One region of the Chimaeribacter sp. YP20170169 genome, then DNA from elsewhere that is predicted to be linked to it. Evidence: predicted binding sites of a transcription regulator. Region 1 holds the regulator's gene; each other region holds the start of a gene.
What was found. Region 1 encodes CRP, which controls carbon source genes, mostly activating them, when cyclic AMP is high. Its sites were predicted from a motif close to ATGTGANNNNNNTCACAT; they were not measured.
Positions count from the first base shown of each region.

Region 2: the regulator CRP is predicted to act here: its motif matches at 4,585-4,602, upstream of aaeR (HTH-type transcriptional activator AaeR).
Region 3: the regulator CRP is predicted to act here: its motif matches at 5,900-5,917, upstream of ACK3SD_RS11720 (nucleoside-specific channel-forming protein Tsx).

Region 1 is NZ_CP176824.1:261,424-271,946, forward strand. It holds gene ppiA (peptidylprolyl isomerase A) at 1-503, shown strand, start outside; gene ACK3SD_RS01120 (YhfG family protein) at 657-827, shown strand; gene ACK3SD_RS01125 (putative adenosine monophosphate-protein transferase Fic) at 817-1,419, shown strand; gene ACK3SD_RS01130 (aminodeoxychorismate synthase component II) at 1,452-2,027, shown strand; gene argD (bifunctional acetylornithine/succinyldiaminopimelate transaminase) at 2,163-3,377, shown strand; gene ACK3SD_RS01140 (YccS/YhfK family putative transporter) at 3,386-5,503, opposite strand; gene crp (cAMP-activated global transcriptional regulator CRP) at 5,566-6,198, opposite strand; gene ACK3SD_RS01150 (OsmC family protein) at 6,528-6,935, shown strand; gene ACK3SD_RS01155 (phosphoribulokinase) at 6,964-7,833, opposite strand; gene ACK3SD_RS01160 (YheU family protein) at 7,953-8,192, opposite strand; gene ACK3SD_RS01165 (hydrolase) at 8,189-9,169, opposite strand; gene ACK3SD_RS01170 (ABC transporter ATP-binding protein) at 9,346-10,523, opposite strand, start outside.
Region 2 is NZ_CP176824.1:3,433,418-3,443,940, reverse strand. It holds gene yhdP (AsmA2 domain-containing protein YhdP) at 1-2,092, shown strand, start outside; gene tldD (metalloprotease TldD) at 2,159-3,604, shown strand; gene aaeR (HTH-type transcriptional activator AaeR) at 3,635-4,567, opposite strand; gene aaeX (p-hydroxybenzoic acid efflux pump operon protein AaeX) at 4,846-5,049, shown strand; gene aaeA (p-hydroxybenzoic acid efflux pump subunit AaeA) at 5,059-5,994, shown strand; gene aaeB (p-hydroxybenzoic acid efflux pump subunit AaeB) at 6,004-7,974, shown strand; gene ACK3SD_RS15705 (NAD-dependent succinate-semialdehyde dehydrogenase) at 8,178-9,635, shown strand; gene ACK3SD_RS15700 (barstar family protein) at 9,723-9,992, shown strand; gene yjgA (ribosome biogenesis factor YjgA) at 10,026-10,523, opposite strand, start outside.
Region 3 is NZ_CP176824.1:2,582,482-2,593,004, forward strand. It holds gene ACK3SD_RS11705 (MFS transporter) at 1-785, shown strand, start outside; gene ACK3SD_RS11710 (glycoside hydrolase family 31 protein) at 801-3,164, shown strand; gene ACK3SD_RS11715 (ABC-F family ATPase) at 3,232-4,824, opposite strand; gene ACK3SD_RS11720 (nucleoside-specific channel-forming protein Tsx) at 4,986-5,855, opposite strand; gene ACK3SD_RS11725 (low temperature requirement protein A) at 6,258-6,812, opposite strand; gene ACK3SD_RS11730 (GNAT family N-acetyltransferase) at 6,890-7,270, opposite strand; gene ACK3SD_RS11735 (DcrB/PsbP domain-containing protein) at 7,494-8,213, shown strand; gene ACK3SD_RS11740 (YceI family protein) at 8,407-8,991, shown strand; gene map (type I methionyl aminopeptidase) at 9,034-9,822, opposite strand; gene ACK3SD_RS11750 (ParD-like family protein) at 9,819-10,022, opposite strand; gene betA (choline dehydrogenase) at 10,164-10,523, opposite strand, start outside.

The DNA of each region.
Region 1 (10,523 bases):
AGGCCGCAGGCGAGACACACGTCATGCTTACCACGTCAGCGGGAAATATTGAGCTGGAGCTGGACAGCCAGAAAGCCCCGGTTTCCGTGAAGAATTTCGTCGATTACGTCCAGAGTGGTTACTATAACAACACCCTTTTTCATCGCGTGATCCCAGGTTTTATGGTTCAGGGCGGCGGCTTTACCGCTGACATGCAGCAGAAGATCACCAACGCCCCGATCAAGAATGAAGCGGACAACGGCCTGCGCAACCTGCGCGGCACCATCGCCATGGCGCGTACCGCCGATAAAGACAGCGCCACCAGCCAATTCTTTATCAACGTGGCGGACAACGCCTTCCTGGATCATGGCCAGCGCGATTTTGGCTACGCCGTATTTGGCAAGGTGGTCAAGGGGATAGAGGTGGTAGACAAGATCTCCCAGGTGAAGACCGAAAACGTCGGCCCTTACCAGAACGTGCCTTCCAAACCAATCACTCTGCTTTCCGCCAAAATCCTGCCTTAACCCGCACGGGGCCAGCCGTGGCTGGCCCCGTTTCGCCCCGACCTTTTATCCGTCGCCCTGCGTCCCGAATGCCAATGTCTATACTTAGCCGCAGGCAGGCGAAACAGTGCCTGTCCTTACCGGACGCATTAACCGGCCAAAAGGAGGTCTACCGTGGCGAAAAAGATGACGCTCAGGCAAAAAGAGAAGCTGTTTGATCAGCGGAAAAATGCCAATTTTCAGGCAAGCACGGCCCTTGATGGCCACCAGATTAAGGCGGTTACGCTGCCCGCCGACGAGGCACTGGCGCGTCTGGAGGAAGTGAGGGCCAACTATGAACGATAAATTTGGCGATGGTGCCGATCCCTATCTCTATGCCAATTCCCAGGTATTAAAAAACAAGCTGGGCATCCGCAAGGCCGCCATCCTGCTGGAGGCGGAACTGGCGCTGACGCCACTGCGCGCCGCGACCATCCCGCTCGGGCCGCGCGAGTGTGGGCTGCCGCACCTCTGCGCCATCCACCAGACGCTGTTCCAGGATCTCTATGAGTGGGCTGGCGAGTTGCGCGAAATGGATATCTATAAGCAGGATACCCGCTTCTGTCACTTCGCCTACATTGAGAAAGAGGGCAACGCGCTGATGCAGGCGCTGGAGGATGAGGAGTACCTGACTGACCTGCCACGTGACAAACTGGTGGAGCGGCTGGCGTACTACTACTGCGAGTTGAACGTGCTGCACCCGTTCCGCGAGGGTAATGGCCGGGCGCAACGCATCTTCTTCGAGCAATTGGTGATTCACGCCGGTTATGTCATTGACTGGTCGCGCGCGGATCATGAGGGCTGGGTAGCGGCCAATGAGAAGGCAGCGTTTGGTGATCTCAGCGATTTGACCGCCATTTTCAATAAAGTCGTGAGCGAACCCGGCGAAAATGAGTAGAATTGCCTGGTGATGTTCTGCCGGATCTGCCCATGCTGCTGTTGATCGATAACTACGACTCCTTCACCTATAACCTGTACCAATATTTCTGCCAGCTTGGCGCTGAGGTACAGGTTATCCGCAACGACCACATTGACCTGGATGGCATCGCCCGGCTGGCACCCGCGCAGTTGGTGATCTCGCCCGGCCCCTGCACGCCGGATGAGGCGGGCATTTCGCTAGCCGCCATCCGCCACTTTGCCGGCAAGCTGCCGATTCTGGGCGTCTGCCTCGGGCATCAGGCGATGGCCCAGAGCTTCGGCGCGCGCATTGTCCGCGCCCGGCAGGTGATGCATGGCAAGACCTCGTCCATCCGCCATGATGGCGAAGGGGTGTTCCAGTCGCTCAACCAGCCGTTGACCGTTACCCGCTACCACTCGCTGGTGATTGATCCACCGAGCCTGCCCGACTGCTTCCGCGTCACCGCCTGGACGGAGCGCGACGGCGCGCAGGATGAGATCATGGGCATCCGCCACCGCACGCTGCCGCTGGAGGGGGTGCAGTTCCACCCAGAGAGCATCCTGAGCGAACAGGGTTTGCAGCTGCTGGGCAACTTCCTCGCCCGCTGACGGCAACAATTTGCCATCGCAGGCGATTTCCGGTTGCCTGCAAATGATTTATTATGCATATTTCCTGATTATAATTTCATGAGCTGTGGCGGCATCGGGTCGTGGCGGCTGGTCTGATGGCAGAGGGAGAGCGGTATGACAGATAAATCAGCAGTGGGTCGTGACACGTTTGATCAGGTGATTTTGCCTGTTTATGCACCGGCACAGTTCATTCCGGTGAAGGGCAAGGGCAGCCGGGTCTGGGATCAGCAGGGCAAGGAGTATGTGGACTTCGCTGGCGGCATCGCGGTGACCGCGCTTGGCCACTGCCACCCGGCGCTGGTGGCGGCGCTGCACCAGCAGGGCGAAACGCTCTGGCACGTCAGCAACGTCTTCACCAATGAGCCGGCGCTGCGTCTGGCGCAGAAGCTGATTGACGCCACCTTTGCCGAGCGCGTTTTCTTCGCCAACTCCGGGGCAGAGGCCAACGAGGCTGCCTTCAAGCTGGCGCGCTACTACGCCTCCCACCGCCACAGCCCCTATAAGAGCAAGATCATCGCGTTCCATAACGCGTTCCACGGCCGCACGCTGTTTACCGTGTCGGTGGGCGGCCAGCCCAAGTACTCCGACGGCTTTGGCCCGAAACCGGCGGACATCGTCCATGTGCCTTACAACGATCTCGATGCGGTAAAAGCGGTCATTGATGACCACACCTGCGCCATCGTGGTGGAGCCGATTCAGGGCGAGGGCGGTGTGACGCCCGCGGACGCCGCGTTCCTGCAAGGGCTGCGCGCGCTCTGTGACCAGCATCAGGCACTGCTGGTGTTTGATGAGGTGCAGAGTGGCATGGGCCGGAGCGGCCAGCTCTTTAGCTACATGCACTACGGCGTGACGCCGGACATCCTGACCACCGCCAAGGCGCTGGGGGGCGGTTTCCCGGTCAGCGCGATGCTGACCACCGAGGAGATCGCTTCGGCAATGACGGTCGGCACCCACGGCACCACCTACGGCGGCAACCCGCTGGCCTGTGCGGTGGCCGAGGCGGCACTGGATACCATCAACACCCCGCAGGTGTTGGCGGGCATTGAGGAGCGTCGCCAGCACTTCCTGAAGGCGCTGGAGACGATCAACCAGAAGTATGCGATCTTCAAAGAGGTGCGCGGCATGGGGCTGTTGCTGGGCGCGGAGCTAAGCGAGCCGTACCAGAACAGGGCCCGCGATGTACTGACGGCCGCGGCGGAGCAGGGGCTGATGATGCTCAACGCCGGGCCGAATGTGCTGCGTTTTGCGCCGTCGCTGGTGATCGAGTTTGATGACATCCATGAGGGCATGGCGCGGCTGGAGAAGGCCATCGCCACGCTGGCGGGCTAAAGTCCCCGCTACTCTGAAGCCGCCTCCGGGCGGCTTTTTTGATCGCGCTTCACGCGGCGCGCCAGCCAGATGCCGTGGTGCGGGCGCTGTCGCCAGGCCAGGCTGGAGATGGTGTTCATCGCGTTGAGGTGCGAGAGGATGCGGCGCAACGGGCGCTCCATCTCGGTCACTGGCATCTCCGGCGCGCTGTCCGGCGCGCGGAACATCGGGTCTGACGAGGGGTTGCCGTCGGCCGGGCCGTCATACATCAGCCGCTGCTGGCAGCTCTGGAGCGCAATCTCACAGGTCTCCAAATACTCCTGCGCCAGCGCCGGGGTCAGCATGTAGTGATCGCGTGCCAGGATAGTCATCGCGTTCAGGTGCTCAACAATTGACTGGCTGTGCATCACCCAGAGCCGCATGTCAGCCAGGTAGTGGGAGTTGAAGCCCGGCTCCTGCATCGCCTGATTGAGGGCGGTGTAGAGGGTGTTGTGCGTCTGATTGGCCATGATGCGGGTATAGGCCAGCTTTGCCGGATCTGGGTTGGCGCTGAGCAGCAGGCGGATCGCCTCCTGATAGGCTTCCAACGCCTGCCAGGCGTTGTCGCGCAGCTTGCCGCTCTGCCACTGTGGCCAGAGCCAGATGGTGCTGCCAAAGGCCAGCGCGCAACCAATCAGCGTGTCTACTAACCGTGGAATCAGGAAGTTAGCGCCATTTTGCGTCACCAGTTGCAGCGTGTAGACCGCAGTGATGGTCAGCCCCACCATGCCCAGCCCGTAGTTATTGCGCAGCACCAGATAGGCGGCCAGCATGATCAACACCAACAGGCCCAGCATCGCGGCTTGCGGCAGTTGCAGGTGCAGCACGCCAGCGGCCAGCACCAGCCCGGCCAACGTGCCGATGGCGCGGTGCTGGATACGCACGCGCGTGGCGTTGTAGCCGTTCTGGATCACCAGCAGCGCGGTGAGCAGCACCCAATAGGGTTTCGGCAGGTCAAAGAACAGGCCAATCGAGCTGCCGAGCGCCAGCATCACGCCGACGCGTGCGGCGTTGCGCAGCGACATCGATCGCCAGGAGAGATAGCGCTTCAGCGCTGGCCAGAAGGGCAGGCGGTTGCGGCTCTCCATCAGGTTACGGCGATAGAGCGGCCGCTGGGTATGCAACAGGCGCGCGATGCGGTTGAAGTGGTAGTAGCAGAACTGGCCGACCGGGTTATCAGGGTAGCGGTTGGCAATCTTCTCCAGCGCTGCCAGTTCGCCGCCCATCTCAAAGCGGGCGGAGCGGCGGTGGTAGAGCAGGTCATCGGCAATCATCCGCAGCCGCTTGGCGATCACCTCCGCATTGCGGCGGATAATCGCCTCTGCTTGGCTCTGCGCCACCAGTTTCTGCACCTCCTCTGGCTGGTGCAGGCTGACGGTAATGTGCTCCTGGAGATCGAGCGCCACCTGGAAGGCGCGGAACAGCCGCCGATAGTGCGGGTGGCGCTCGCCGGAGAGCATATGCAGTTGCTGATAGACCTGCACAATCAACTCCATCACCTTCTGCTGGCGCTTGAGCAGCGGGGGCAGGGCAGTGTCTGGATCTAGATGCTGGGTCAGCAGGCTGTACTTGGCATCAACGTAGTCACCCAGTTCGCGGTAGAGCAGACTGAGCGATTCACGCATTGGCTGCTCTTTCCACAGCCGGAACCAGCCCCAGGTAAACAGCCCATACCAGAGCGTGCCGAGCACGAACAGCCCCGGTGCCTGCCAGAGCGGCGTGGTGCCAGCCATGCTAAGGGTAAAGATGGCCGCCACCAGCGTGCCGTTGAGCAGCCGGCCATGCAGCGGGCTGATCTCGCCTGTCACGCCGAGCAGCAGCGCCAGCGCCAGCAAAATCAGCGGCAGCGGACAGTGGGCGTAGAGCAAGAGCAGTTGCAGTATCAGGCTGCATCCGGCGAACAGCGTACCGCCAATGGCCAGACGTTTTACATAGCGCCGATGGGGCGTGTCGAGACCGGCGATGTTGCAGCAGGCGGGCACCAGTGAGAAGAGCAAGCCGACCTGGAGCTGGCCGAACGGCAGCGCGATGGCCGCGGGCAGGCAGAGCACCAGCGTTTGCCGCAGGGCGTAGTTGACTTCAGGATGGTAAATAAGACGGCGCCACATGTTCAATCAGGGAAGAACGGCGCAGTGCGGGGGGGCCGCAGCTGCGCCGTGTTGATCCGGGATTAACGAGTGCCGTAGACGACAATCGTTTTGCCGTGGGCGGAGATCAGGTTCTGATCTTCCAGCATTTTCAGGATGCGGCCGACGGTTTCGCGGGAGCAACCTACGATTTGACCAATCTCCTGGCGGGTAATCTTGATCTGCATACCATCGGGGTGGGTCATGGCATCAGGCTGTTTCGCCAGATTGAGCAGGGTCTGGGCGATACGGCCAGTCACATCCAGGAAGGCAAGGTTGCCCACCTTTTCGGAGGTAACTTGCAGGCGGCGCGCCATCTGGGAGGAGAGGCGCATCAGGATGTCCGGGTTGACCTGGATCAGCTGACGGAATTTCTTGTAGGAGATCTCCGCCACTTCACAAGCCGTTTTGGCGCGTACCCACGCGCTGCGCTCCTGGCCCTCTTCGAACAGGCCAAGTTCGCCGATGAAATCCCCTTGGTTGAGGTAGGAGAGGATCATCTCTTTGCCCTCTTCATCCTTGATCAGCACGGCGACCGAACCTTTCACGATGTAGTAGAGCGTTTCAGCCTTTTCACCCTGGTGAATCAGCGTACTTTTGGAAGGGTATTTATGAATATGGCAGTGAGACAGGAACCATTCGAGAGTAGGGTCTGTTTGCGGTTTGCCGAGAACCATTTGCTTTTATCCTCTGTTGTAATCGCTGCCCAAAATCACAGGGCTCAGAGTTCCCTGTACGGCGTTTTGAAAATACGCCTCTTTCAAGAGTATTAACTGTCTGATAATGCTGCAAGGCGGAGGCTGAAAAGTCGCCAAACGGCGGCCTCGTCGTTCCATTGAAAACCTGACCTTGCTCCATACAGAACATTTTGTTTCGGGTTTGTTTTATCACAGCCTGAACCGAGTGTCTTCTGTTGTCTCGCTTCAGCATGATGAAGATCGGCCCGATTGCCTGTTTGGCTGCGAGGGGTTAGGCTATTTTCAGAAAATAATCGGAGGATGAGGCTATGCAGGCACGGGTAAAGTGGGTGGAAGGGCTGACGTTTCTGGGGGAGTCCGCATCGGGCCACCAGATCTTGATGGATGGCAATGCCGGTGACAAGGCACCCAGCCCGATGGAGATGGTGCTGATGTCCGTGGGCGGCTGTAGCGCGATTGATGTGGTCTCCATCCTACAGAAGGCGCGGCAGGATGTGCGCGACTGTGAGGTGCGCCTGACCTCAGAGCGCCGCGACGAGGTGCCGCGCACCTTTACGCACATCAACCTACACTTTGTGGTGAGCGGCAAGGGGCTGACGGAGAAGAGTGTGGAACGCGCCGTCAACCTCTCGGCAGAGAAGTACTGCTCGGTGTCACTGATGATCGGCAAGGCCGCGTCAGTGACCCACAGCTTTGAGATTGTCAGCGTCGAGTGACGCCCAGGGGGCGGCCCGCCGTCCCCGCTTACTTGATGATTTTCCCCTCCAGCAGCCGCTGCACTAGCGGTGCCATGATCAACTCCATCGCCAGCCCCATTTTGCCGCCCGGCACCACCAATGTATTGATATGAGAGATAAATGAGCCTTGCAGCATAGCTAGCAGATAGGGGAAATCGATCGCCCCCAGCCCGCGGAAGTGGATCACCACAAAGCTCTCATCCAGCGATGGGATCGCCTTGGCGGCAAACGGGTTGGAGGTGTCCACCGTCGGCACGCGCTGGAAGTTGATATGGGTGCGGGAGAACTGCGGCGTGATGTAGTTGATGTAATCCTCCATCGACCGCACCACCGAGTCCATCACAGCCTCGCGCGAGTGGCCGCGCTCATTGGTGTCGCGGATCAGCTTCTGGATCCACTCCAGATTGACGATCGGCACCACGCCGACCAGCAGATCCACATGCCGCGCCACGTCGTGGTGCTCGGTCACTACCCCGCCATGCAGCCCTTCGTAGAACAGCACGTCGGTCTCCTCCGGCAGCGGGTGCCAGGGGGTGAAGGTGCCCGGCACCTGATTGTAGGGCACTGCCTCGTCATAGGTGTGGAGGTACTTGCGCGCCTGCCCGTTGCCCTCACGCCCATACTGGATGAAGGTCTGCTCCAGCAAACCGAAGTCATTGGCCTCTGGGCCAAAGTAGCTGACATGCCGGCCCAGGTCGCGCGCCTTGCGGATCGCCATGTCCATCTCAGGTCGGGTGTAGCGGTGGAAGCTGTCGCCCTCCACCTCGGCGGCGCGGATGTTCAGTTGCTGGAAAATTTTGCGGAACGCCAGGCTGGTGGTGGTGGTGCCGGCTCCGCTGGAGCCAGTGACGGCGATGACCGGGTGTTGGGCTGACATAGTTTCAAGACTCCATGAGAGGTGATGCCTGCATACCGTGCAATCAGCATAATTAATTATAGAGTTACCATAATTATGCGGACGCGCCTAGGGGCAGGCCCTCGGCCACTCAGCCTTGGTCACTCGGCCTGCTCGCCCCGATCGCCACGGAACTGGTTGCGCGGCATGATATTGACCGACTCATGCAGCTCCGACCATACCAGCACCACTTCACCACTTTTCAACTGGCGGCGTACATCTTCGACCTTCTGCTCCAGCGTCCGTTCATGTTCGCCGTAATCAGTGCCCTCGCGCAGGACGAACGCCTCAATCAGGTTGCTCAGGGTGTCGCTGTCGAGTTCTTTCCAAGGAATAATCATGCTTCAGGCTCCAGATAGGGGGACAGCCAGGCCGGGATACGGTGCTCCAGCCACATTTGCGGCCGCTTCAGGGTGCCGCTGACAAAACCGACATGGCCGCCATGCTCCGTCAACTGGTACTGGACGTTGGCAGGGAGCTGGCCGGCATCGGGGATCACCGCGTCGGTCATAAAGGGATCATCCTTGGCATGGATGATCAGCAAGGGGGTGGTGATGCGCGGCAGCAGCGGCATCGCGCTGCAACGGCGGTAGTAGTCAAGCGCGTCGTCAAAACCGTGGGCGCGCGCGGTGATGGCGTCATCAAAATCGCGCAGCCGCTTCAGGCCCTTCAGCTGCTGGAGGTTGACCGGCAGGGTATTGGGATAGGCTTGAAGCTTGCGGGCGGCGTTGCGCTTGAGCTGCTCCAGCAGATAGCGCTGGTAAACGCGTGAAAAGCCCTGCTCCAGTCGCTGTGAGCAAGGCTCCAGCATCAGCGGTGCCGAGACCACCACCGCCGCGGCCAGCCGCGCGCGCTCACCCTCCTCGCCCAGATAGCAGGCCAGCATATTGCCGCCGAGCGAGACGCCCACCGCCGCCGTTGGCACCGGGCCGTGCTGCTCCTCCAGCCAGCGCAGGAAGAAGCGCGCATCCTCGGTTTCGCCGGAGTGGTAGATGCGTTGCAGGCGATTGGCCTCGCCGCTGCAGCCTCGGAAGTGCATCACCACGCCCAGCCAGCCGCGCTGCTGCCAAGCGTGGAGCAGGCCGTGGGCATAGGGGCTGTAGAAACTCCCCTCCAGCCCGTGGAACAGCACCACGCGCGGCTTACCGACCGCCTGTTCGGGCGGTTCGCTCCAGGCCAGATCGACGAAATCGCCATCCGGCAGTTCCAGCCGCTGCCAGTGCGGCTGGAGACGCGCCTGCCGCCGGTAGAGGCGGGGCAGCAGCGTTTGCAGGTGCGGGTTACGCGCCCCGCGCATGGCCTGAAAAGTATCGTGCATGGCGGACATCGTTTTCTTCATGGGTCAGGATGGACAGTGGGGGTTATCACGCCGTCAGCGGCTGGGTGAAGATTATCATATCGCACAACGCCGGGGCGGGAAGTGCCCCGGCCAAAGGAACCGGGTTTATTTCTCGCCATGCGCAACAGGGCGGGCCGGGGAGGCCCACCCGTACATCACTCGGCGCTGAACTGCTCAAGCTGCTCCTGGATCTCCAGCCACGCCATCTCAGCCTCTTCCAGCCCGGCCTTGGCCTGCGCCTGTTTTTGCAGGCAGGCGGTCAGGTCGGCCTTGCGGGCCGGATCGTAGAGTGCGGTGTCACCGAGCGTGGTTTCCGCCTCCGCCAACTGCGCGCTGTAGCTCTCCATCTGCTTCTCCAGTTGCTGCAACTTCTTGCGCAGTGGCTGGGTCTGGCTACGCAGTTCCGCCTCGCGCCGCTTCTGGTCTTTACGTGCCTGCGCGCTATTGCTGCCCAACTCTTTGGCAGGTGCGTCCTGCTGGCTCTCCTGCTTTTGCAGGTCGCTCAGCCACTGCTGGTAATCCTCCAGATCGCCCTCGAAAGGCTCGACTTTGCCGTCGTGCACCAGATAGAGATCGTCCGTGGTGGAGCGCAACAGGTGGCGATCGTGCGAGACCACCACCAGCGCGCCCTCGAAGTCGATCAGCGCTTCGGTTAGCGCTTGACGCATGTCGAGATCCAGGTGGTTGGTCGGCTCATCGAGCAGCAGCAGGTTGGGGCGCTGCCAGACAATCAGCGCCAGCACCAGCCGCGCCTTTTCGCCGCCGGAGAAGCGGGCGGTCTGCTCGGTCACTTTGTCGCCCTGGAAACCGAAGCCACCCAGATAGTCGCGCAGCTGTTGCTCCAGCTCGCGCGGCGCCAGCCGGCTCAGGTGCTGGAGCGGCGACTCGTCGGCGCGCAAAAACTCCAGCTGGTGCTGGGCGAAGTACCCCAGCTTGACGTCCTTCGCCAGACCAATCTCGCCCTGCTGCGGCGCGAGGGTGCCGGCCAGCAGCTTGATCAGCGTCGATTTGCCAGCACCATTGCGCCCCAGCAGGCCAATGCGCGAGCCGGGCACCAGATTCAGCTTGATAGCGTCGAGGATGGTGCGATCGCCATAGCCAGCGCTCACCTTCTCCATGCGCAGCAGCGGATCGGGCAGCGCCTCTGGCGCACGGAAGCTGAAGTGGAACGGGTTATCGACGTGCGCTGGGGCGATCAGCTCCATCCGCTCGAGCATCTTGATGCGGCTCTGCGCCTGCTTGGCCTTGCTGGCCTTGGCACGGAAGCGATCGATGTAGCTTTGCAGGTGGGCCACTTTCTCCTGCTGGCTCTGGTAGAGCGACTGCTGTTGCG
Region 2 (10,523 bases), 730 kb from region 1:
CTGGCCAGCGTTGCAGGATCTGGCGATTGACCTCAACTTCGTCAACGATGGCCTGTTTATGAAAGCGCCGCACACCATGCTGGGGCAGGTCGCTGGCAACAATGTGGCCGCCGCCATCCCGGACTACCTGAAGCGCAAACTGCTGATTGACGCCGACATTCGCGGCGAGGGCAGGGAGGTGGGCAACTACTTCAACCAGACGCCGCTAAAAGGCTCGCTGGGCGCGGCGCTCGATCAATTGCAGATTGGCGGCGAGGTCAACGGGCGGCTGCACCTCGACATCCCCTTGGATGGCCAGCAGGTGCGCGCGAGCGGCGAGGTGGCGCTCGCGCGCAACAGCCTGCTGATCAAGCCGCTGAACACCACCATTGCTGACCTGAGCGGCACCTTCCACTATGACAACGGCAACCTCCAGAGCCAGCCGATGAACGGCGTCTGGTTCGGCCAGCCGTTGCAGGTGGACTTCTCCACCCAGGAGCAGCCGGAGAGCATGAAGATTGGCGTCAATCTGGCGGGCGACTGGCTGCCAGCCAAACTGCCTGGCCTGCCACAGGCCGCGGCAGAGGCGCTGGGCGGTCACGCCGCCTGGAAAAGCCAGGTGGGCATTACCCTGCCGCACCGGGGGCAGGCGCATTATGACGTAGAGGCAACAGCCAACCTGAAAGAAGTGAGCAGTCACTTACCTGCGCCGCTGGCGAAAGAGGCCGGTACGCCTTTGGCGCTCAACCTGACCGCCAAAGGCGGCCTCAACGGCTTTGTGATGGGTGGACGCGTCGGCGAGAAAAACGCCTTTAACAGCCGCTGGATGCTGGGTCAGGGCATCACCCTCGACCGCGCGGCATGGCGCGCGGGCAACCAGATCCCGCCGCTGCCGCCGGAGAGTAGCCTGCACCTCGACCTGCCGCCGCTGGATGGCGAAAGCTGGTTGGCGCTCATCTCGCCGCAACAGGCTTCCGGCAAGGGCGGCACCTCCCTGCCGCACTTCACCTTCCCGAAACAAGTGTCGCTCACCACGCCGGAGCTGACGGCGGGCGGCCAGCGCTGGCATGAGGTGTCGGTGGAGAATGAGCAGCAACTGGGGGGGATGCTGCTGCGGGCGAAGGCCAAAGAGGCGGACGGCACGCTGAAAATCGCCGAAAATGCGCCCTGGCAGGCTGACATCCGCTATCTTTATTATAATCCTCAATTTAGTGAGGCCGGTGCGCCAGCGGGCGGCACAGTAACCCATCCCTTCGGCCGCAACCGCGTCTCTTTCCGCGACTGGCCAGCGCTGCGGCTGCGCTGCCAATCCTGCTGGTTCTACGGCCAGAACGTTGGCCGGGTGGAGGGCGACCTGACGCCGGGTGGCGATACGCTGGTGCTGAGCCACGGGCTGGTGGACACCGGCAAGCTGCGCCTGACGGTGGATGGGCAGTGGCAGCAGGGCGCGCAGAGCGAGCGCACCAGCCTGAAGGGCAAGCTGAACGGCGCACGGGTGGATGATGCCGTCAGCTGGTTTGGCCTCTCCACACCGGTAAAAGAGGCGCCGTTTGATGTCGCCTTCGATCTGCACTGGCAGGGCGCGCCCTGGCAGCCAGCGGTGGCCACGCTCAATGGCACGCTCAACACCCGGTTTGGCAAGGGTGAAATCGCTGACCTCGGCGGTGGCCGCGCTGGCCAGTTGCTACGGCTGGTCAGTTTCGACGCCCTGCTGCGCAAATTGCAGCTCGATTTCAGCGACACCTTCGGCAAGGGGTTCTATTTTGACTCCGCCAAGGCCACCATCTGGATCAAGGATGGCGTGCTGCATACCGATGACCTGCTGGTGGATGGTCTGGCGGCGGACATCGCCATGAATGGGCAGGTGGATCTGGTGCGGCGGCAGATTGAGATGGAAGCGGTCATCGCGCCGGAGATCTCCGCCACCGTCGGCGTCGCGACCGCCTTTGTGGTCAACCCGGTGATTGGGGCCGCGGTATTTGCCGCCAGCAAGGTGCTGGCGCCGCTGTGGAACAAAATCTCCCTGATTCGTTACCACATCAGTGGTAACGTGGATCAACCCAAAATTAATGAAGTGTTGCGCCAGCCGAAAGCGGTCAAGGCTGATGAGTAGCCGGGCGCAACCGTCCAGATGCCGGCGCGCCGCGCCGGATCTCCCTAAAACAAGAGTGAAGAGACTATGAGCCTGGCCTATGCTAGTGAGCAGTTACTTACTGCGAACAACCTTACTCACCAAGACCTCTCGGCGGTATTGGGCCAACTGGCTGAGCGCCGCCTGGACTATGCCGATCTCTATTTCCAGTCCAGCTACCATGAAGCCTGGGTGATTGAAGACAGCATCATCAAAGATGGCTCCTACAACATTGATCAGGGCGTCGGCGTGCGCGCCGTCAGCGGCGAGAAGACCGGCTTTGCCTACGCCGACCAGCTGACGCTGAACGCGCTGAACCTCAGCGCGCAGGCGGCGCGCAACATCGTGCGGGAGCAGGGCAACGGCACGGTGCATACGCTGGGTGAAGTGCGCCACAAGGCGCTCTACCCGCTGTTTGATCCGCTGCAAAGCCTGCCGCGTGAAGAGAAAATTGCCCTGCTGCACCGCGTAGACAAGGCGGCGCGCGCCGCTGACCGCCGCGTGCAGGAGGTGAGCGCCAGCCTGACCGGCGTCTATGAGACGGTACTGGTCGCCGCCACCGACGGTACGCTGGCGGCGGATGTGCGCCCGCTGGTGCGCCTCTCCGTCAGCGTGCTGGTGGAGGAGGATGGCAAGCGCGAGCGCGGTTCCAGCGGCGGCGGCGGCCGTTTCGGCTACGACTTCTTCCTGGAGAGCGTGGATGGCGAAGTGCGCGCCGACGCCTGGGCGCGCGAGGCAGTGCGCATGGCGCTGGTGAACCTCTCCGCCGTGGCGGCACCGGCTGGCGCGATGCCGGTGGTGCTGGGCGCGGGCTGGCCGGGCGTGCTGCTGCATGAAGCGGTAGGCCACGGTCTGGAGGGCGACTTCAACCGCCGTGGCACCTCGGTCTTCAGCGGACAGGTGGGCGAGCTGGTGGCCTCCGAGCTGTGCACCGTGGTGGATGACGGCACCCTGCCGGGCCTGCGCGGCTCATTGGCGGTGGATGATGAGGGCGTACCCGGTCAGTACAACGTGCTGATTGAGAATGGCGTGCTGAAGGGCTACATGCAGGACAAACTGAACGCCCGCCTGATGGGCGTCGCGCCGACCGGCAACGGCCGCCGTGAGTCCTATGCCCACCTGCCGATGCCGCGCATGACCAACACCTACATGCTGGCTGGCCGCTCCACGCCGGAAGAGATCATCAGCAGCGTCGAGTTCGGCCTCTATGCGCCAAACTTTGGCGGCGGGCAGGTGGATATCACCTCCGGCAAGTTCGTCTTCTCGACCTCCGAGGCCTACCTGATTGAGAAGGGACGCATCACTAAGCCGGTGAAGGGCGCAACCCTGATCGGCTCGGGCATTGAGGCGATGCAGCAGATTTCGATGGTCGGCAATGACCTGGCGCTGGATCGCGGCGTAGGCGTCTGTGGCAAAGAGGGGCAGAGCCTGCCGGTCGGCGTTGGCCAGCCGACCCTGAAGCTGGATGCCCTCACCGTGGGCGGCACCGCCTGATCCTCTGGCCCTGCCCATCCGGGCAGGGCCTCACTCCTCGCTTGGCCGCTGCTCGCGGTACTGCTGGAACAGCGTACCGACGTGGTTGAAGTACTCCGTTAGATAGTTGATGCACACCTGCACCTTCAGCGGCAGCTTGTCCTTTTCGGTATAGAGGGCGTAGACCGGCCGCGGATCGGAGTGGTAGCGGGCAAACAGAATCTCCACCTCCCCGGCGTTAATCTCATCGATGATCCACATCAGCGGCACGTAGGCGATGCCAGCACCGGCCTTCAGCCAGCGGATCATGGTCTGTGAATCATTGGTGACGAAACGCCCCTGCGGGCTGAGGCGGGTGGTGATGCCCTCTGGCGCGATCAGCTCGAACTCGCTGTCCGGGCGTACGCTGTACTCCAGCCAAGAGAAGTTGACGATGTCCGCTGGCTTCTCCGGCGAGCCGTGCTGGTTGAGGTAGCTACGGGCGGCGCACACCACCATCGGCATCGAGCCGAGGCGGCGCGAGAAGAGGCTGGAGTCCTGCAACGCGCCGACGCGGATCACCACGTCCAGCCCATCGGCGATCAGGTCTGGCGCGGGGATGCCGGTCACCAGATTGACCGTCAGGCCGGGGTACTCGCGCATCATGTCGGCGGTCATGTTCGCCAGCACGTTTTGCGCCATGGTGGAGGAGCTGCCGATGCGCAGCGTGCCGGTCGGGGTATTGTTGAAGGCGTAGAGCTGCTCATGCACCTCCAGCACGTCCTGCAACATGCGTCGGCAACCTTGGTAGTAGATCTTGCCCGCCTCGGTCAGGCCGATGCTGCGGGTGCTGCGGTTCAGTAGCTTCACCTGTAGCTCATTCTCCAGTTTGGAGACGGTCTGGCTGATGGAGGAGACGCTCATTTCCAGCTGCCGCGCCGCGGCCGTGAAGGAGCCGCACTCCACCACTTTGGCGAACACGGACATCCGTTTCAGTCTTTCCATTATTCACTCTGGCTTAAAAGTGATTTAGATCACATAAGGTAGATAAGGCTTAAATAAGCAGGCTAACATAGTGGCACAGGTGAAGTGCCTCTCGTCAGGCGAATCTTTAGTCAATCAGTTCTTCCTGCGACACCTCCGCGTTGCTCCAGTTTACTTTTCATTCTCGGTTTCCGACCTTTTTTCGGTGGCGGGAGCCGGATATTGCCTAAAATATCTGAAGCGCGTGCGCAGTTATGGTGAGGCATTAGCCCGGTAGAGTAAACAATAAGGAATAAATGATGAGTTTGCTTCCGGTAATGGTAATTTTCGGATTATCGTTTCCCCCGGTATTCTTCGAGATCATCGTCGCGCTGGCCCTCTTTTTCCTCCTGCGACGACTGCTGCAACCCACCGGGATCTATGATTTTGTTTGGCATCCGGCGCTGTTCAACACCGCGCTGTACTGCTGCTTGTTCTATCTGATCTCCTGTCTTTTTGTCTGAGGCCGTTCCGTGAAAACCCTATCCATAAAAATAATCCGTATTGCGATCACCCTGCTGTTGGTCATCCTGGCGGCCATCGCGATTTTCCGTGCCTGGGTGTTCTACACCGAATCCCCTTGGACCCGTGACGCCAAATTCACCGCCGATGTGGTCGGGCTGGCGCCGGACGTCAGTGGGCTGGTCACCGCCGTACCGGTGATGGATAACCAGCTGGTGAAGGCGGGCCAGATCCTCTTCACCATCGATAAGCCGCGCTACCAGCAGGCGCTCGATGAGGCCGAGGCGGACGTGGCCTACTATCAGGCGCTGGCCGCCGAGAAAAAACGCGAAGCGGGCCGCCGCGTGCGCCTTGGCGTGCAGGCGATGTCGCAGGAGGAGATCGATCAGGCGAACAACTCGCTGCAAACCACCCTGCACCAGCTGGCGAAAGCTGAGGCGACGCGCGACTCGGCGCGGCTGGATCTGACCCGTACCGACGTGCGCGCCCCGGCTGACGGCTGGGTGACCAACCTGCGCGTGCATGGCGGCGAATTCATCACCCGTGGCTCCACCGCCGTGGCGCTGGTGAAGAAGAACACCTTCTACATCCTCGCCTATATGGAAGAGACCAAACTGCCGCAGGTGCGGGTGGGTGACCGCGCGGAGATCACCCCACTCGGCAGCAACCGCATCATGCATGGCACCGTGGACAGCGTCGCCGCAGGCGTGACCAACAGCAGCAGCACCGTGGACAGCAAGGGGCTGGCGACCATCGACAGCAATCTGGAGTGGGTGCGGCTGGCACAGCGCGTGCCGGTGAAGATCCGTTTGGATGACATCGACCAGAGCCACCCTTACCCGGCTGGCACCACCGCCACCGTGGTGCTGACCGGCCCGAACGATCGCAACCTGCAACAGGCTTCGCCCTTCGTGCAGTTCCTGCACCGCCTGCGTGAGTTCGGCTAAGGGGAGGCGATGAGAAGCCTTAACATTGAATTCCCGTTCCCGCGTATGCGGTTCGCGTTCAAACTGACCTTCGCCATTCTGTTTGCCCTGATTCTGGGGTTCCACCTTGAACTGGTCACGCCGCGCTGGTCAGCAATGACCGCCGCCATCGTGGTCGCCGGGCCAGCCTTCGTTGCCGGTGGCGAGCCTTTCTCCGGGGCCATCCGCCACCGGGGCTGGCTGCGTATCATCGGCACCTTCATCGGCTGTCTGGCGGCGCTGGTGATCATCACCACCACCGTGCGCGCGCCGGTGGTGATGCTGCTGCTCTGCTGCATCTGGGCGGGCTTCTGCACCTGGTGGTCATCGCTGGTGCGGGTAGAGAACTCCTACGCCCTTGGGCTGGCGGGTTACACCGCGCTGATTATCGTCGTCACCTCCGCCAACACGCCGCTGCAAACGCCCCAGTTTGCCGTGGAGCGCTGTAGCGAGATTGTGCTGGGCATCGTCAGTGCGGTGATCGCCGATCTGCTCTTCTCGCCGCGCTCGATCAAAAATGACATCGACCGGCTGGTGGAGAAGCTGCTGGTAGACCAGTACCGCCTGATGCAGCTCTGCCTGCGCTCCACCGAGCGCGAGACGGTGGACAAGGCGTGGGGCGATCTGGTGAAAAGCACCAACGCGCTGAACGGGATGCGTGGCCACCTGATGATGGAGTCCTCCCGCTGGACGCGCGCCAATCGGCGGCTGCGGGCGATGCATACCCTGTCGCTGACCATGATCACCCAAGCCTGTGAAAGTTACTTCATCCTGATGAACCACCCGGAGGAGATCTCCGAATCGATGCGCCAGCTGTTCGATGAGCCAGCGGAGAGCATGGTGGAGGTGCACAAACGCATGAAGATGCTGCGCCACCTGCTGACCAACGACGCCACCGCGCCGGTGACTGTGACCAGCTGGGTCGGCGCGGCCTCGCGCTATTTGATGCTGGCGAAAGGGGTACGCACCAACAGCAGCATCAGCAGCATTGAGGAGAACGTGCTGCATGATGAGGTGGTGGTGGTCAAACCCTCCTCCGCCGAGCGTTACCATGCGCTGATCAACGGCCTGCGCACCTTCTCCGCCACCGCCTTCGGCTGCCTGCTCTGGCTGTGGACGGGCTGGACTTCCGGCAGCGGTTTTATGGTGATCATCGCCGTGGTGACGGCGCTGGCGATGCGTACACCCAACCCACGCATGATGGCGATGGACTTCGTGCTGGGGATGATGGTGGCGATCCCGGTCGGCTCGCTCTACTTCATGTTGCTCCTGCCCGCCACCCAGCAGAGCGTGGTGCTGCTCTGCCTTTGCCTTGGTGTGCTGACTTTTATCTGCGGCATCGAGGTGCAGAAGCGGCGGCTCGGCACCCTGGGCCTGTTGGCGGGCAGCATCAACATTCTGGTGCTGAGCAACCCGATGGAGTTTAACGTGACCAGCTTCCTCGACAGCGCCACCGGCCAGTTCATTGGCGCGGGCGTCGCGCTGCTGGTGATCCTGCTGATCCGTGACAAATCCAAGGAGCGCACCGGGCGCACGCTGCTCAACCGGCTGGTCAGCAGCGCGGTCTCGGCACTGACTACCCAGGTGGCGCGCCGCCGTGAGAACCATCTGCCGGCGCTCTACCAGCAGCTCAACCAGTTGCTGGTGATGTTCCCGAATGACATCGCCAAATACCGGCTGGCGCTGACGCTGATCATTGCCCACCAGCGGATGCGGCAGGTGGAGATCCCGGTCAATGAGGATCTCTCGGCGTTCCACAAACGTATCCGTAACACCGCCGACCATGTGGTAACGGCCAAAAGCGATGCCAAACGCCGCTACTACTACAACCGGATGCTGAAGGAGCTGAATGAGTACCAGCAGAAGTTGGTGCTGTATGAGGCGCCGCGCAACGTTACCGAGCCGGTGCAACGGCTGGCGGACATGCTGCACAAGTACCAGAACGCGCTGCTCAGCGCCTGATTAGAAAGCCAGACTCCGGTCTGGCTTTTTTGTGTCTGGCGTCCTGCCTCACTCCGTTCCCCTCGCTCTCCCGCGAACGCCCGTCCGCCCCCTGTTGGCCTGGCGTACTGGCCCTGCGCATCGGTGACATGATAAGCCGCTATACTTACTCCTTGAATGATAAGTATGCGGCGCTGATGCCGCGCAGCGATCAGGAGATAACCATGACAAGCGATGAACGCCTGACAAATAACGACTTATTTAAGACCGGCTACTTTGTGGCGGGTGAATGGCACCGGGCCAACGAAACCTTTGATGTGCTGAACCCGGCCACCGGCGCGGTGGTGGCGCAGGTGGCAAAAGCCGGGCAGGCGGAGACCGAAGCCGCCATCCGCGCCGCCGAAGCGGCCCTGCCGGGCTGGCGCAGCCAAACCGCCAAAGCGCGCTCGGAGATCCTCTACCGTTGGTATCAGCTGATCAATGAGAACAAACAGTATCTGGGCGAGCTGATGGTGGCAGAGCAGGGCAAGCCGCTGAAAGAGGCGTTGGGCGAGGTGGACTACGCCGCCAGCTTTATCCAGTGGTTTGCCGAGGAGGCCAAGCGCGCCAACGGTGAGATCATTCCCGGTGCGAAAGCGGGGTCACGCATTCTGGCGACCCGCGAGCCGATTGGCGTGGTGGCGGCCATCACCCCGTGGAACTTCCCGCTGGCGATGCTGACGCGCAAACTTGGCCCGGCGCTGGCCGCTGGCTGCACCGGTCTGATCAAGCCCGCCAACAATACGCCGCTGTCGGCGTTTGCCCTGCTGGCGCTGGCTGACCGCGCCGGGGTGCCGAAAGGGGTGCTGAATGGCGTGGCTGGCGATACCTCCGCCATCAGCGAGGCCATCATGGCCAGCCCGGTGGTGCGCAAAATCTCCTTCACCGGCTCCACCGAGGTGGGCAAAACGCTGGTGCGCAACGCCGCCGACACGCTGAAAAAAGTCTCGATGGAGCTGGGCGGCAACGCGCCCTACATCGTCTTTGATGACGCCGATCTGGAGCTGGCGGTGCAGGGCGCGATTGCCAACAAGTTCCGCAACAGCGGGCAGGTGTGCGTCGCCACCAACCGCTTCTATATTCAGGACGGCATCTACGACCGCTTTGTTACCCGCCTTGGCGAGGAGGTGCAGAAGCTGAAGGTCGGCAACGGCATGGAGGAGGGCGTGGTGGTCGGCCCGCTGATTGAGCCGAAGGGCGTCGATAAGGTGGAGCAGCACATCAAGGACGCGCTGGCGAAGGGCGCGCGGGTGGTCACCGGCGGTGAGCGTCACGCGCTGGGTGGCAACTTCTTCCAGCCGACGGTGCTGGCGGAGGTGACGGAGGAGATGCAGGCCACGCAGGAGGAGACTTTCGGCCCGCTGGCGGCCTGTATGCGCTTCCAGACCGAGGAGGAGGTGATCCGCCGTGCCAACAACACGCCGTTTGGGCTGGCGGCCTACTTCTACACCCAGAACCTGCAACGGGTGTTCCGCGTCTCGCAGGCGATTGAGAGCGGCATGATCGGCATCAATGAGTGCTCAGTCTCCACCGAGGTCGCGCCGTTCGGCGGCGTGAAGGAGTCCGGCATGGGGCGTGAAGGCTCGGTGCTGGGGCTGGAGGAGTACCAGATCGTCAAGACACTGCATCTGGGCAACCTGTAACGGGTGACCGCGGGCCGTGCCGATCTCGGCCCGCTACCCGGCGACAGCAGGGGATCAGGCAAAAATTTTATCCGGATGGAGCAAGGCATGGGAAAAGTGGTGTTCGACTTTAATCAGATTCCGGATCTGCCCCGGTTTTATGGCGAATTTGCGCGCGAGTTTGCGCTGGACGAGGACTTTGGGGCGAATCTGGACGCGCTGTGGGATGTGGTGACTGGCCGCCTGGGGCTGCCGCTGGAGATTGAGTTTGTGAACCTGAACCCGCGCAAGAAGCGACGCTTCGGCGCGCTGGTGCTGCTTTTTGAGGAGGCGGAGGAGGAGCTGGAGGGCGGGCTGCGCTTCAACATCCGCCAATAAAGGGTGGGGCCGGGCAGGGGGCCCGGCCAGCCCTTAATCCTGTGTCTCAGCCAGTTCGCGCAGGTACTGGAAGATCTGGCGGAACGCCTTCGGCGGCTTGTTGGCGGCCTTCTCTTTCTGGGCGTTGCGCACCAACGCGCGCAGTTGCTGGCGATCCGCATCCGGGTAGAGCGCCAGCACGTCCGGCACCGCGTCATCACCCTCTTCCACCAGACGGTCACGCAATGCTTCCAGTTTGTGGAACAGCGACACCTGCTGGTTGTGGCGGTTTTTCAGCTTGTCGAGCGCGGTCTGGATCGGCTCCGGGTCACGCGCGCGCAGCATTTTGCCAATCAGCTGCAACTGGCGGCGACGGCCCTCTTTCTTGATGCGCTGTGCCAGTTCAATTGCGGCGCGCAGATCCTCATCCAGCGGGATCTTGTCCAGGGCGTTTTTGCCCAGATCGACCAGCTCCGCGCCCAGATCTTTCAACGCCTCGGCGTCGCGTTTGATTTCGCTTTTGCTGACCCAAATAATCTCTTCGTCTTCGTC
Region 3 (10,523 bases), 1.6 Mb from region 1:
TCTCCTTCGGCTGGCAGGGCGCGTTCATGTTCACCGGCGGCTTGGCGCTGGCATGGGTGGTGCTGTGGTGGCTCTGCTACCACAACCCAGAGCGCCACCCCAACCTGAGCAAGGATGAGCTGGCCTTCATCCAGCAGGACAACGAGCCGCCGCCGGTCAAGCAGCCCTTCCTGACCGCGCTGCGCAACGTGGCGAAGAACCGCCGCTTCTACGGCATCGCCATCCCGGCCTTTATGGCGGAACCGGCCTGGGCCGTGCTCAGCTTCTGGGTGCCGCTCTACCTCGCCAATGAGCGCGGCATGGATCTGAAACAGATCGCCATGTTTGCCTGGCTGCCGTTCCTCGCCGCCGACCTCGGCAGCGCCGCCAGTGGCTACCTGACCCGCCTCTACGTGAAGCTGTTTGGCTGCACCCGCATCAACTCGGTGGTCGCCAGTTCCGTCACCGGTGCCTGCATGATGGTGGCGCTGGCGCTGGTCGCCCTGACGGAAGACCCCTATATCGCCATCGCGCTGATCTCGATTGGCGGCTTCGGCCACCAGATCATCTCCTGCATGTTGAGCGCGCTGGTGGTGGAGACCTTCGACCGCGGCCAGATGGCGACGGTGAACGGGATGCGCGGCTCCGCCGCCTGGATCGCCAGCTTCCTGTTTTCGCTGCTGATTGGCGTCACCGCCGACCGCATCGGCTTCAACCCGCTGTTTATCGCCATGGGCTTTTTCGACCTGATTGGCGCGATTTTCCTGATTGCCTTTATTGCTGAACGCCGCACCGCGCGTGCCTGAAATGGAATGTGAATGATGAAAATCCTGAAAAATTGGTCACTGCTGTCATCAGACGCCCACCACGTGGAACTGGCCGTGGAGGGCAGCCACCGCCTCTGCCTCTATGTGCTGGAGAGCGGCATGTTCCGCGTGCTGCTCAAGCGCCGCAACCAGTTGGCGCTGGATCGTACCTGGAGCATCGCGCCAGAGGGGGAGACGCCGTGGGAGGGGCGGCCACGCGAGAGTCTGGCGGGCTTCACCCTGCCCGGCTTTGAACTGGAGGAGATCGACGGCGGCCTGCGCGTCAGCACCGATCGCTTGCGCGTTACCGTGCACCAGCCGCTGTGGCTGGAGTGGCACCACCGCGACGAGGCTGGCGCATGGCAGCCGCTGGCCAGCGACCGCCCCACCAGCGCCTACCAGCTCAACGCCCACGGCGACGGCGTGGCGCACTACCAGCGCCGCTACCCGGAGGAGCGCTACTACGGGCTGGGCGAGAAGGCCGGGCCGTTGCAGCGCACCGGCAAGCGCTATGAGATGCGCAACCTGGACGCGATGGGCTACAACGCCGCCAGCACCGACCCGCTCTACAAGCACATCCCGTTCACCATCACCCAGCGCCCCGGCGTCAGCTTCGGCCTGTTCTATGACAACCTGAGCAGTTGCTGGCTCGATCTGGGGAATGAGCTGGACAACTACCACCTGCCCTACCGCCGCTGGCAGGCGGAGGCGGGCGACATCGACTACTACCTGTTCCTCGGCCCGCGCGTGCTGGATGTCACCAAGACCTTTGTGCGCCTGACCGGCAAGACGCTGTTTGGCCCGAAGTGGAGCCTCGGCTACAGCGGCTCCACCATGCACTACACCGACGCGCCGGACGCCCAGCAGCAGCTAATGCACTTTATCCGCCTCTGCCGTGAGCAGGCGATCCCCTGCGACTCGTTCCAGCTCTCCTCCGGCTACACCTCCATCAACAACAAGCGCTACGTCTTTAACTGGAACTACGACAAGGTGCCACAGCCGGAAGTGATGAGCCGCGCCTTCCATGACGCTGGCCTGAAGCTGGCGGCGAACATCAAACCTTGCCTGTTGCAGGATCACCCGCGCTACCAGGAGGTGGCGGAGCGCGGGCTGTTCATCCGCGACTCCGAGCAGCCCTGCCCGGAGCGCTCCAGCTTCTGGGATGATGAGGGATCGCACCTCGACTTCACCAACCCGGCGGCCATCGCGTGGTGGCAACAGGGCGTCACCACCCAGCTGCTCGAAAAGGGGATCGACTCCACCTGGAATGACAACAACGAGTATGAGGTGTGGGACGGCGAGGCGCGCTGCCATGGCTTTGGCCGCGAGATCGCCATCAAGCACATCCGCCCGGTGATGCCGCTGCTGATGATGCGTGCCTCGATGGAGGCGCAGCAAGCCTTCGCCCCAGAGAAGCGCCCCTACCTCATCTCGCGCTCTGGCTGTGCCGGGATGCAGCGCTACGTGCAGACCTGGAGCGGCGACAACCGCACCAACTGGGAGACGCTGCGCTACAACACCCGCATGGGGCTGGGGATGAGCCTGTCCGGGCTGTACAACGTCGGCCACGACGTCGGCGGCTTCTCTGGCGACAAACCGGACGCCGAGCTGTTTGTGCGCTGGGTACAGAATGGCGTGATGCACCCGCGCTTCACCATCCACTCCTGGAACGATGACCAGACGGTCAACGAGCCGTGGATGTACCCGACCGTCACCCCGGCGATCCGCGACGCCATCGCGCTGCGCTACCGGCTGCTGCCCTACCTCTACACGCTGTTGTGGCAGGCACATGACGAGGATGAGCCGCTGCTGCGCCCCACCTTCCTCGACCATGAGCACGATCCGCAGACCTTCGCCGAGTGCGACGAGTTCCTGCTGGGGCGTGACCTGCTGGTGGCGAGCGTAGTGGAGCCGGGCGAGCGCCAGCGCCGCCTGTGGCTGCCGGACAACCAGAGCGGCTGGTATGACTACTACACCGGCCAGTGGTACGCCGGTGGCCAGTGGGTCACCCTCGACGCGCCGCTGGAGCGCCTGCCGCTACTGGCGCGCGCTGGCAGTGCCCTGCCGCACAGCAGCCGCATCACGCACGTTGACGCACAGGCCGATGACCAGCGCGAGCTGCGCCTCTACCCGCTGCGCGGCCACGGCGTCAGCCACGGCAGCCTGTTTGAGGATGATGGCGAGTCATGGGGCTACCAACAGGATGAGGCGCTGTGGCTGACGTGGGAGATGGCCTGCACCGACACCGAGATCCGCCTCACCTTCCAGCGCCGCGGTCACTACCAGCCAGCCTGGCAGGCGCTGCGCCTCACCCTGCCGGCTGGTGAAACCCGCCGCCTGCTGGTGGAGGGCGTCGAGGGCGACACCTGGCAGCGCTGAGACACAGGCATAAAAAAAGCCGGGGGCGTCCCCGGCTTTTTTATCTCTGGCTGCTCGGCGTGGCCGATCAGTAGATGCCCTGACTGCGCAGGTAGTCCTCGTAGTTGCCGCTGAAGTCCACCACCTTGTTCGGGGTGATCTCCAGAATACGGCTGGCGAGGGAGCTGACGAACTCGCGGTCGTGGGAGACGAAGATCAGCGTGCCTTCATACATCTCCAGCGCCATGTTCAGCGACTCGATGGACTCCATGTCGAGGTGGTTGGTCGGCTCGTCCATCACCAGAATGTTGGGCTTCTGCATCATCAGCTTGCCGAACAGCATACGGCCCTTCTCGCCACCGGAGAGTACCTTCACCTTCTTCTTGATGTCGTCCTGGCCGAACAGCAGACGGCCGAGGATGCTGCGCACCGCCTGCTCATCTTCCTTCTCGGATTTCCACTGGCTCATCCAGTCAAAGACCGTCAGGTCGCAGTCGAACTCTTCGGCGTGATCCTGCGCGTAGTAGCCAATGGAGGCATTCTCAGACCACTTCACGGTGCCGTTGTTTGGCGCAATTTCGCCCACCAGCGTCTTCAGCAGGGTGGTCTTACCGATGCCGTTAGTACCCAGCACCGCGACCTTCTCGCCCACTTCCACCATCAGGTTCAGCTTCTTGAACAGCAGGCCGTCGTCGTAGCCTTTTGACAGCTCCTGCACTTCCAGCGCGTTACGGAACAGCTTCTTCTCTTGGTCGAAGCGGATATACGGGTTCTGGCGGCTGGAGGCTTTCACCTCATCCAGCTGGATCTTGTCGATCTGGCGCGCACGCGAGGTGGCCTGCTTGGATTTGGAGGCGTTGGCGCTGAAGCGGCTGACGAAAGATTGCAGCTCGGCAATCTGCGCCTTCTTCTTGGCGTTGTCAGCCAGCAGGCGCTCACGCGCCTGCGTGGCGGCGGTCATGTATTCGTCGTAGTTGCCCGGATAGACGCGCAGTTCGCCGTAGTCCAGATCGGCCATGTGGGTGCAGACCATGTTCAGGAAGTGACGGTCGTGCGAAATGATGATCATGGTGCTGTTGCGCTCGTTGAGCACCTGCTCCAGCCAACGGATGGTGTCGATGTCCAGGTTGTTGGTCGGTTCGTCCAGCAGCAGGATCTCCGGGTCGGAGAAGAGGGCCTGAGCCAGCAGCACACGCAGCTTGAAGCCCGGCGCGATCTCACTCATCGGGCCGTAGTGCTGCTCCACCGGGATACCGACGCCCAGCAGCAGTTCGCCAGCCCGCGCCTCGGCGGTGTAGCCATCCATCTCGCCGTAGGCCACTTCGAGGTCAGCCACCTTGTAGCCATCCTCTTCGCTCATCTCCGGCAGGGCGTAGATGCGGTCGCGCTCCTCTTTCACCTGCCACAGTTCGACGTGGCCCATGATGACGGTGTCCAGCACAGTGTAGTTTTCATAAGCGAACTGATCCTGGCGCAGCTTGCCCAGACGTTCGTTCGGGTCGAGGAAGACGTTGCCCGCGCTCGGCGTCAGATCCCCGCCGAGGATCTTCATGAAGGTCGATTTGCCGCAGCCATTGGCGCCAATCAAACCGTAACGGTTGCCGCCGCCAAACTTGACGGAGATATTTTCGAACAGCGGCTTGCTGCCGAACTGCATGGTGATGTTGTTAGTACTTAACACAACGCTCGCTCTTGGTTTGGAATGTGATGAGGCGCGCATTATGCCACAACCGGCAGGCGGGATCGCGCAGGATTTTGCGCAAAACTTAGCCAGACGGGCAAAAAGTCAGCCAAAAAAGCAAAAACCCGGCCGGGGCCGGGTTTGCGCGTCTGGGACGGGGATCAGAAGCTGTAGCCGATCACCGCGTAGTAGCCCCAGCCGGTGGACTTGACGTCGAAGTTGCCCTTGCCGAAGTTCAGCTCGGTGCCATCCTGCCATTGGCCGCCGTTGTGGAAGTAACGCGCCACAAAGGAGTAGTGCCAGTGCGCGTAGTTCAGCGCCAGAATGTGGCTGGAGGCGATGGAGTTGCTGGTGCGCGCCTTGTTGCCGTTTTCGTTCAGGTCAGAGCCCCAGTCAAAGTTGGTGAAGCCGATGTAGCTGACGTGGCCGCCCCAGACATCGCCCAGCGGCAGGAAGTATTTCACCTTGAAGCGGTAGCCATCCCAGCTGTTTTCGTTGGCGGCGCTGTAGTTCTCCCACTGGTACTTGGCGTAGACGTTCAGTGACAGGTTCAGCGGAGTGTGGGTGTCGATGTCGGTGCCCAGACCCATGTACCAGGTGTTCTGGCGGTTGTCGCTGTCCGGCCCCATGTCAAAGATGTAGTTGTTGGCGAAGTACCACTCTTTGAACGGCCCGAAACTCAGGTCAGTGCCAGTCAGCTTGTCGATGGAGAAGCGCGGTTCGATCTCCATGAACAGCGGGGAGCCGTTTTTGTCCCAGATACCGACGTCGTTGCCATTGCCGACGCCAAAAGCTTTTGGCACGTCCACATAGCCGTAGAAGTCGAACCAATCCTTGTGGGCAAAGGCTTCATACTCCAGGTAGAGATCGTTGTTCAGCTGCGGCCCGAAGCGGGTGTGGTAGCTGCCCACCACGTTGACGCTCTGTTTCCACCAGTCGGAGAGGTACTCACCCTGTGTGTCATCCGCCATTGAGGTGGCGCTGTAAGAGAGGGCAGCCAGAGCGCCCGCGGCGAGAAGAGTTTTATTCATTGTCATTACCAGTGCTTTAAAGGGCGGTTCCCTGCCAAACGGGGATGTGGTGAACCACACAACATGCGGCAGCGTTATTGCTCATTCAGGTGTGTCATCAGGAGCCACTTAGCCGGTCGGTGAGCAGCCGTAATGAGGGGCGGCGCTCCAAACCTTGTTACCGGCAATAATCAGGTGTCACTTAATATGCGATTATGTCAAAAAATGTCAATTTTAGTTGCATAGTGATACATGTTTTTCGTGAGGACGATCACAATCTGTAACGGGCCGTAAAGATACTGTTTTTTTGCGGCCACGCAATCGTTTACTTAGCCAGACGCAATCGGTGGCGTCCGTTTGCTGGCTTTTCAGGCAGGAAAGGTCAGGAAGTGGGCGGGAAGTGGGCGGGCATCTCGCCGCGCCCTATTGCGATCGCCAGGCAGCGCGGCGGCTGCGCGCCAGCGGCTCCCACAGCAGCACTGCCAGCAGGATCAGCGTCGCCAGACCATTGGTGGTCAGCAGGTCGGCATAGCCGCTTACCGGCAGTAGCAGCGCCAGCGCCAGCAGCCCAATCAGGTGCTGGCGTGGTATCCGCAGGCCGCGCCGGTACTGCCACAGCATCAGTGCCGCCAGCCAGGCCAGCGGCGCGCCGACCAGCACACAGGCGGCTGGCAGGTGGGTGGCCTGCATCGGGTAGGCGATGACGTGCGCATTGCCCACCGTCCAGGCACAGAGGGCGATGATCATCACCACATGGGTCAGGTGGCCGCTGCTGCCCGGCCACGCCGGGCGCACCGGCTGTGCCAGCGCGGCATAGTAGAGGCACCAGATCGCCAGCGCCCCCAGCAGCGCGGAGAGCGCCGCCAGCAGCACCGGCGTGCTGGGTGGCAGGTCACTCAGCGCAGTGATGGTCATCCAGGCGGCCAGCACCAGCAGCGCGGTGACCACCATCAGGTAACGGGAGAGTGTTCTTGGCATCTTGGTTCTCTCCAGCAAGCAGGGGGAAGGCCCACGTTACCCGATTTTTTTGACAAAAAATCGTGCCTGCGTGAAATTCAGACAGTTCGGCGCATGTCGATATGGGGAATCCCATCCTCATCATAGACTTCCGAGCAGGGCGAGAAGCCAAAATCGCGGTAGAACGCTTGCAAGTGGGCCTGCGCCATCAGCGTGCGCCCCAGTTGCTGTCCGCGCGCAAAGGGCGCGACCACCACCCGGCCAATCGCTACCTCCTCGCCCGGCAGCAGGCGGGCGTAGGCCGCCAGCCGCCCCTGTTGCCAGCACAGCAGGTGGCGCGTGCCCGATGCCAGATCGCGCCCATCCACATCCAGATAGGGGCAGGTCTGCTCCACCACAAACACTTCACAACGCAGCGCCAGCAGCGCGTAGAGCGGCGCGGCGCCCAGTTCACTGTGGTGCAGATCTTGCCAATACATGTCAGCCATAATAATTCCCAAGTTAATCATTTAGATTATTTATAATAAAAATCCTATTTTCCCCACGCGTTTTCCCCACTCACCGGCGGAAAATATTATCCCTTAAAAATCATATAATTATACTCAACTCCGTCAATGTAGCAATCGTGAAATCATGATTCGCTTGTTCCTGCTCATCAGCTGAGTATATTCCGCCAAATCTTTTTTCCAGGAAAACGTAACCATGAAACCAATTGTGAAATATGGCCTGGCGGCCCTGATGCTGACCAGCCTGACTGCGTGTGACAACGCTGCCGAGAAACCTGCCACTGACAAAGCCGCCCCGGCCGCCAGCGCCGCCCCGGCTGAGAAAGCTGCCGCAGACGCGAAAGCCGCCCCGGCCGAGAAAGCTGCCGCAGACGCGAAAGCCGCCCCGGCCGAGCAAGCTGCCGCAGACGCGAAAGCCGCCCCGGCCAACAACGCCGCGCAGCCCGCTGCAGCCGCAGAAGCTGCCCAGCCGCGCCTTAGTTTCACGCTGCCGAAGGGCTTTGTCGATCGCTCCCCCGCGCCAAAAGAGGGCGATCGCGTGCTGACCCGCATCTTCGCCAACCCTACCACCAACCAGATGGTCACCCTGGTCAACTACGGCGGCCTGACGCCGCTGGCTGACCGCGAGGCGCTGAAAAAGGCGCTGGAAGAGAATGGCCCGAAACTGCTTGAGACCTTCAAAAAGCAGTACTCCAGCGTGAATGTGCTGAAAAAAGGCATGGTCTCCCTCTCCGGCCACCCCTTCTACCAGTTTGAGTCCAAAATCAAACAGCAGGATCGGGCGGCCATCAGCACCAGCCTGACCACCCAGCAGAATGCACAGATGATCAATATCCAGATCATGACCATCTCTGATGATATGGCCGCGCATGAGGCGCTGGTTAAGGCGATCAGCGACAACGTCAGCTTCAAGTAAGTTTTTGAGGCGATTAAAAAGGCTGCCGATAGGCAGCCTTTTTTATTGGGCCATGCCGCTAGAGCAATTTCCCCAATCCATTAGTAAAATTTTTTGAATATACCGGTCAAATATATTAGCTGGCAGCGCGGCGCGCCCTCTTACAGACTGATTGGTCTTGTTGACCCTGAATTCACTGCAAAAGGACGTAATAATGTCAGTCATGAAAAAAGTGCTGCTCCCTGCCATGCTGGGCCTCGGCCTCTACTCCCAGGTTTCGCTGGCGGCCACCCAGACCTACGCGATGGACCCTGGCCATACTTCCGTGGTGGTAGCCTGGACGCACTTCGGCTTCTCGCACCCCACCGCTGACCTCTCCAACGTCACCGGCACCCTCGTGTTTGACGCCGACGATCTGGCCAACTCCAAGGTTGACGTCACCCTGCCGATCAGCACCATCGACACCCACGTCGCCGCGCTGACCAGCGAGTTCAAGGGCGCGGAGTACTTCGACGTCGCCAAATATCCGACTGCCACCTTCCACAGCACCAAGGTGACCCACGCTGGCGACAACAAGTATGACGTCGAGGGCAACCTGACCATCAAGGGCATCACCAAGCCAGTGACCCTGCACGCCGTGCTGAACAAGCAGGGTGAGCACCCGATGGTGAAGAAGCAGGCGATTGGCTTTGACGCCGCCGCCACCATCAAGCGCTCTGACTTCAAGCTGGACAAATATGTCCCGGCCGTCAGCGACGACGTGGTGATTGCCATCTCCACCGAAGCCTACGCCAAGTAAGCCCCTCCCCTGCCCGGCACACCGGGCAGGGGTTCCCTCGCGTTAAATCGGCGGGTAACTCCCCAGACCGTCCGGCCACGGCGTAAGCAGATCCACTCCCTCCTCCGTTACCGCCACCGTGTGCTCCCACTGCGCGGAGAGCGAGCGATCGCGCGTCACCACCGTCCAGCCATCGGCCAGCACGCTGGTTGCCGCCTTGCCGGCGTTGATCATCGGCTCAATGGTGAAGATCATCCCCGGTTTCAGCACCAACCCCTCGCCCGGCCGGCCATAGTGCAGCACCTGCGGCTCGGTGTGGTACTCGGTGCCGACGCCGTGGCCGCAGTAGTCACGCACCACGGAGAAGCCCTTCTCATGCGCCACGTTCTGGATGGCGTAACCAATGTCGCCCAGCGTCGCGCCCGGCCTGACCGCGCGGATGCCCGCCACCATTGCGTCGTAGGTGGTCTCCACCAGCAGTTTGGCGCGGATGCCCGGCTCGCCGACGAAGTACATGCGGCTGGTGTCGCCGTACCAGCCATCCTTGATCAGCGCCACGTCGATGTTGACGATGTCGCCCGCCTTCAGCGTCTTGCTGTCGGTGGGGATGCCGTGGCACACCACATGGTTGACCGAGGTGCAGATGGTTTTCGGGTAGCCGTGGTAGCCGATATTGGCCGGGGTGCAGCCCAGCGTCTCCACAATGTAACGGTGGCAGAGGGCGTCCAGCGCCTCGGTGGTGACGCCGGGTTTGACGTGCTCGCCAATCATCGCCAGCACCTCGGCTGCCAGGTGGCCAGCGAGGCGCGCTTTCTCAATGTCAGCGGCGGTGTGCAGGGTAATGTTGTTCATGGTTGCTCCTTGTCGGCGGTGGCAGGCTGGGGGGTAAGCAGCTGCTGGGTAATTTCCGTATAGCTCAGGTGGGGGTTCTGCTCTGCCAGCCGGCCGATGCGCAGCCAGTACTCGGCCTGCGCATTGATGGAACGGCAGTAGGCGTCGCTGGCGACCCGCAGTTCGTCATGGATAAAGTCAGAAATTTTGATGATGCCCATCGGTCAGTCACTCTACGCGGTATATATGAAACATATATGAAGCGTATAACGGGAGGGGCATCCCGGTGTGGCAGGACGTGCGCAAAAAAAGGGCGCTGCATCGGCAGCGCCCTTGGGCATCGCGGGGAAGTGGCCTGACAATCAGGCAGTTTTCTTCAGCGGCTCGGTGCGCACTGGCGCGTCGCCCGCCACATAGTAGTCGGCGGTGCTGCGCGGCAGCGGCTGGCGGCCACGGATGGCGTCGGCCATCTTCTCGGCGATCATGATGGTGGTGGCGTTGAGGTTGCCGGTGATGATCTGCGGCATGATGGAGGCATCCACCACACGCAGGCCATTCATGCCGTGGACGCGCCCCTCGCCATCCACCACTGCCATCTCGTCAGTACCCATCTTGCAGGAGCCGCACGGGTGGAAGGCGGTTTCGGCGTGCTCACGGACAAAGGCATCCAGCTCTTCGTCGCTCTGCACGTGCGCGCCGGGGCTGATCTCGCGGCCACGGTA